Regions from separate parts of the Erwinia sp. E_sp_B01_1 genome, predicted to be linked through region 1. Evidence: predicted binding sites of a transcription regulator. Region 1 holds the regulator's gene; the other holds the start of a gene.

Region 1 (3,156 bases):
GCTGATGGAAGCCTGCAAATCGCTACCTTGAAAGCGACTGATGCCCCGCGTTTCCCGTATCGCGGCGTCTATCTTGACGTTGCACGCAACTTTCACAGCAAAGAGGCGGTGATCCGCATGCTGGATCAGCTGGCTGGCTGGAAAATCAACGTGTTCCATTTTCATCTCAGCGATGATGAAGCCTGGCGTATTGAAATTCCAGGCCTGCCTGAATTAACTGACGTGGGATCTAAACGTTGCCATGACCTCAGTGAAAAGCGTTGCCTGCTGCCGCAACTTGGATCGGGCCCGCAGAGCGATAACAATGGTAGCGGCCACTTCAGCCGCCAGGATTATATCGACATCGTGAAATATGCAGATGCGCGCGGCATTCAGGTTATTCCCGAAATCGATATGCCTGCCCATGCCCGGGCTGCCGTGGTCTCAATGGAGGCACGCTACGATCGCCTGATGAAAGCAGGTCAAACCCAGCAAGCCACGGCCTACAGGCTTGTCGATCCCACCGATAACTCAAACACCACTTCGGTTCAGCTCTACAATCGCACCAGCTATCTGAATCCCTGCCTGACCTCTTCATTACGCTTTACCGATAAAATCATCAGTGAGATTCAGGCTATGCACCAGGCGGCCGGGCAGCCGCTTCAGACCTGGCATTTCGGCGGAGATGAAGCGAAAAATATCCGATTTGGCGCGGGTTACTCTGACATCAAAAAACCGGTTGCCGGCACCGGGTTGCTGGACATGAGCAAGGAAGATCAGCCGTGGGCGAAATCCCAGGTTTGTCAGAAGATGATTAAAGAGGGGAAAGTGGCCGATCTTGGCCACCTGCCGAGCTATTTTGCGGTGAAAGTCAGTCAGCAGGTTAACGCGCATGGCATCGGCAAGATGCAGGCATGGCAGGATGGGCTGAAAGATGCCAGGGATGCTAACGCTTTTGCCACCGAAAAGGTTGCGGTGAACTTCTGGGATACCCTCTATTGGGGAGGATTTGACTCGGCCAATGACTGGGCAAACAAAGGCTACGAAGTGATTGTTTCAAATCCTGATTATCTCTATATGGACTTCCCGTATGAGGTTAATCCTCTTGAGCGTGGCTATTACTGGGGCACCCGCTTCAGTGATGAACGTAAAGTTTTCGGCTTCGCACCGGATAACCTGCCGCAAAATGCCGAGACCTCGGTCGATCGCGATGGCAAAAATTTCAGTGCAAAATCGGACAAAGCCTGGCCTGGAGCCACCGGGCTTTCCGCTCAGTTGTGGAGCGAAACGGTTCGTACCGACCAGCAGATGGAATATATGATTTTCCCTCGCGTCCTTTCCGTTGCGGAACGAGCCTGGCATCGGGCTGACTGGGAGCAGGATTACAAAGCAGGGAAAGAGTATATCGGTGGTAAAACTCACTTTGTGGATCAGGACGCTCAGCGCCAGGACTGGCAGCGATTTGCCAATCTGCTGGGCCAGCGTGAACTGGCGAAGCTGGACAAGGCTGGCATAGCTTATCGCTTACCTTTACCGGGCGGTAAAATCGTCAAGGGTAAGTTACAGGTCAATACGGCATTACCGGGCCTGGCTGTGCAGTACAGTCTGGATGAAGGGAAAACCTGGCAGCTTTATGAGGCCGGGCATCAGCCACAGGTGGAAGGCAAAGTGTGGTTGCGCACGGTGAATAAAGCCGGCGAACGCTTCAGCAGGGTAGAGAAGCTTTAAGAAGGGCAAAAAAAAACCGGTGAAGTTCACCGGTTTTTACTGTTAGTGCAGATTACTTGTCGTGCAGGGTATCGTCTTCGCGGCAATCGCCAGTGGTACAGTGACCGTAAAGGTACAGACTGTGGTTACTGAGCTTAATACCGTGACGCGTAGCGATGTCACGCTGGCGAGTTTCGATAGATTCATCGCTGAACTCGATCACTTTACCGCAGTCCAGGCAAATGAGGTGATCGTGGTGATGCTGCTGAGTCAGTTCAAAAACGGACTTGCCGCCTTCAAAATTATGACGGGTAACGATCCCCGCATCATCAAACTGGTTCAGAACGCGGTAAACCGTCGCCAGACCAATTTCTTCGCCCATATCTATCAGGCGCTTGTACAAGTCTTCCGCACTGACATGATGGCCCTCAGGTTCCTGAAGCACTTCCAGAATTTTCAGTCGGGGAAGCGTGACTTTCAGGCCGGCCTTCTTTAATGCGGTGTTATTGTCAGTCATGCGGATATTGTCCTGTTACTTTGCTAGTCACTGTGTGGCTGAAAAGCCATGAACATCGGTCGACGCGAAAAGCTAAACGTCTCATTATAGATCTGATACTTCGAAATGAATACTACCGGCGATGCGTCACTGTTGAGGGAGGTAATGATGAAAGTCGTTACGTCCGGAAGAGCAAGCGCTGGGTGAACATTTCGCTCTGTCATCGCCAGCAGGGCGAAGACATTGAGAAAGCGGGGTGACCGATGGCGATATTCTACAGTTTTGCAGATGAAAGTTACAAAAATGTGCCTATTACTTCTATAGGAAAAATCACTGGCCTGATGTGAGATATGTCCCACAACAGGCCGCACTCCTTAAGCTTCAATGATTTCTTGCAGCTGGAGCTCATCAAAAATTTGTTTGACCCACTTTTCGGTACGTTCGCTGGTCAGTTCTGGCTGGCGATCTTCATCAATGGCCAGGCCAAGGAAATGGGTATCATCCGCCAGCCCTTTAGAGGCTTCGAAATGATAACCTTCTGTTGGCCAGTGACCCACGATAACCGCACCCTTAGGCTCGATGATGTCGCGGATGGTGCCCATCGCGTCGCAGAAGTATTCTGCGTAATCTTCCTGATCGCCACAGCCAAACAGGGCTACCAGTTTGCCATTGAAATCAATTTCTTCCAGCGTCGGGAAGAAATCATCCCAGTCGCACTGGGCCTCACCATAATACCAGGTTGGGATACCGAGCAGCAGAATATCAAAGGCTTCAAGGTCTTCTTTGCTGCTTTTAGCGATATCCTGAACTTCAGCAACCTCTTTACCGAGCTGCTTCTGGATCATTTTTGCAATGTTTTCTGTATTGCCCGTATCGCTGCCAAAGAAAATGCCTACGATTGCCATGACTTACTAACCTCTTGAATCTCAATGATGGGGTAAAGGCTGCTCACTACAGATACCGGCAATGATAGC
Region 2 (3,156 bases), 1.0 Mb from region 1:
TGCGCCTGAACAATGCCCCGGCGGATGCCTGGCGCAAAGCCGTGGTCAGCTGGACCTGGCGCATCAAAGTGCTGCTGCACCTTGAAACCGAACTGATGGGCACCGTGCGTGAACGTGCGGAAGATGAGGCGATCAACGTCTTCGCCCGTAACCTGCACGACCTGCTGATGGCTGCTCCGGCAGGGATGCGCGCGACTATGGGCCTCGATCCGGGCCTGCGGACCGGGGTGAAAGTGGCGATTGTAGATGCCACCGGCAAACTTGTCGCGACGGATACCATTTATCCCCATACAGGCCAGACAGCCAAAGCGGCAGCCGCCGTTGCGGCCTTGTGCATCAAACATAATGTCGAACTGGTGGCTATTGGTAACGGAACAGCCTCACGGGAAACCGAGCGCTTCTATCTGGATATCCAGAAACAGTTCCCTGAAGTGCAGGCGCAGAAAGTGATTGTCAGTGAAGCTGGCGCGTCGGTTTACTCCGCTTCCGAGCTGGCCGCGCTGGAATTCCCTGACCTGGATGTTTCCATCCGTGGTGCCGTGTCGATCGCCCGCCGCCTGCAGGATCCGCTGTCTGAGCTGGTGAAAATCGATCCTAAATCGATCGGTGTAGGCCAGTATCAGCATGACGTCAGTCAGAGCCAGCTGGCGAAAAAGCTGGATGCAGTCGTGGAAGATTGTGTGAATGGCGTGGGGGTCGATCTGAATACCGCGTCAGTGCCGCTGCTGACCCGCGTCGCAGGGCTGAGCAAAATGATGGCACAGAACATTGTCAGCTGGCGTGACGAAAATGGCCGCTTCCAGAACCGCCAGCAGCTGTTGAAAGTCAGCCGCCTGGGGCCTAAAGCCTTTGAACAGTGCGCGGGGTTCCTGCGGATTAACCAGGGCGACAACCCGCTGGATGCTTCCACCGTTCACCCGGAAGCCTATCCCGTGGTTCAGCGCATTCTGGCCGCAACGCAGCAGGCGCTAAATGAAGTGATGGGTAATCCTTCCGAGCTGCGTAATCTGCGTGCTGTAGATTTCACCGATGAGAAATTCGGTGTCCCTACCGTCACCGATATCATCAAAGAACTGGAAAAACCGGGCCGCGATCCGCGTCCTGAGTTCAAAACTGCCCAGTTTGCTGAAGGCATTGAGACGATGAAGGATCTGCTGCCAGGCATGGTGCTGGAAGGTGCAGTGACTAACGTGACTAACTTTGGTGCCTTCGTCGATATCGGCGTGCATCAGGACGGCCTGGTGCATATTTCTTCACTTTCTGACAAGTTCGTTGATGACCCGCATAAAGTGGTCAAAGCGGGCGATATCGTTAAAGTGAAAGTGATGGAAGTGGATCTGCAGCGTAAGCGAATTGCGATGACGATGCGCCTTGACGAACAGCCAGGGGAAACCAATGCCCGTCGTGGCGGTGGCAATCCTGGCCGTGACAATGCAAAACCGGCTCAGGGCAAACCGCGTCCTCGTCCGGCGGCTCAGCCGGCAGGCAGCAATAACAGCGCGATGGGCGATGCGCTGGCCGCTGCCTTCGGCAAAAAGCGTTAAAGTACAGGGCGGGCCTCCGGGTCCGCCTCTTGCCCCTTCCCTCCTTCTCCCCCTGCTCAAGCCTGCCCCAAGCTTGTTCTATATCAATATTAGCGATAATAGTTCTCATTATAATTTCCGCCGTTGATTATCACAGTGCGCATCTATGTCGCCCGGGTGGAACCATGCAAATTATTCCCCAGCAACACTATAAAATTCTCAGCTTCTCGCCTTCTGTCAGTGCCGCCTTCCGGCAGAAACTTCTCGCATTAGGGCTGCTGCCCGGTGCCAGTTTTCTGGTCAAACGTGTTGCCCCACTGGGCGATCCGGTACAGATCCAAACGCGCCACGTCAGCCTGATGTTACGGAAAAAAGACCTTGCCTTTCTGCAACTTGAGCATCTGCAAGGGGCTGCAAGATGAAAACCTGCACCATTGGCCTGATTGGAAACCCTAATTCCGGAAAAACCACGTTGTTTAATCAGCTCACAGGCGCCAGGCAGCGAGTGGGCAACTGGGCAGGCGTTACGGTAGAGCGTAAGGTGGGCCATTTTTCCACAGGTCATGCCCGCGTGGAGCTCGTCGACCTTCCCGGCACCTATTCCCTCACCACCATTTCTGCCACCAGCTCTCTGGATGAGCAGATAGCCTGCCATTACATGCTGAGCGGTGAAGCAGACCTGGTGATCAACGTGGTGGATGCCAGTAATCTGACCCGTAATCTCTGGCTGACATTGCAGCTACAGGGGCTGGGCATTCCCTGCATCGTTGCGCTGAATATGCTGGATATCGCTGCCGCTCAGCAGATCGATATCAATGTGGCAGCGCTTGAGGGGCTACTTGGCTGTCCGGTTGTGCCGCTGGTATCCAGTCGCGGTCAGGGGATAGATCTCCTGAAGCAGGCCATAGACGATCACTCCCACCAGCCAGCTCATTATGAGGTCCGCTACCCGTCAGAAGTGCTGGATCAGGTCGCCACGCTGTATAAAGTCATGCCTGCAGATCGTACCGCACAGCAGCGCCACTGGCTGGCGCTTCAGATGCTGGAAGGCGATATATACAGCCGCTCCCAGGCTCCGGAAGCCGCCAAAATATTGCCCTCACTTACGGGGTTGTCTGACAAGCCGTTACAGATCGCCGCCGCCCGCTATCAGGCAATAGATGAAATTTGCCAGGCCGTCACCCTTCCCCACCACGCCATCCCGCATCGCCTCTCAGCCCGGCTCGACAGCCTGGCTCTGAACCGCTGGCTGGGGCTGCCGATTTTCCTGCTGGTGATGTACCTGATGTTTTTCCTGGCGATCAACCTCGGCGGGGCTTTACAGCCGCTGTTCGAAATTAGCTCGGCTGCGATCTTTATCCACGGCATGCAGTGGCTGGGGGATGCCCTTCATTTTCCACTGACGCTGACGCTGTTCCTGGCACAGGGTATAGGCGGCGGCATCAATACCGTGATGCCGCTGGTCCCGCAAATCGGTCTGATGTACCTGTTCCTTTCACTGATGGAAGACTCCGGTTATATGGCTCGCGCCGCCTTTGTGGTGGATCGCCTGATGCAGGCTCTGGGCCTGCCGGGGAAATCCTTTGTACCGCTGATCGTAGGATTTGGCTGTAATGTGCCGTCGGTGATGGGT

Evidence for each region. The regulator Fur, encoded in region 1, represses iron uptake genes when iron is present. The targets are predictions, from matches to a motif close to ATAATAATGAGAACNACTATCAA.
Region 2: a site for Fur is predicted at 1,637-1,659, ahead of feoA (ferrous iron transporter A). Genes of this name have one in related genera too.

The regions. Positions count from the first base shown of each region.
Region 1 covers NZ_CP142208.1:1,403,833-1,406,988, forward strand. Annotated here, with positions in the region: gene VRC33_RS06890 (beta-N-acetylhexosaminidase) at 1-1,707, shown strand, start outside; gene fur (ferric iron uptake transcriptional regulator) at 1,760-2,203, opposite strand; gene fldA (flavodoxin FldA) at 2,557-3,087, opposite strand.
Region 2 covers NZ_CP142208.1:371,658-374,813, reverse strand. Annotated here, with positions in the region: gene VRC33_RS01640 (Tex family protein) at 1-1,544, shown strand, start outside; gene feoA (ferrous iron transporter A) at 1,709-1,945, shown strand; partial or broken gene feoB (Fe(2+) transporter permease subunit FeoB) at 1,942-3,156, shown strand, end outside.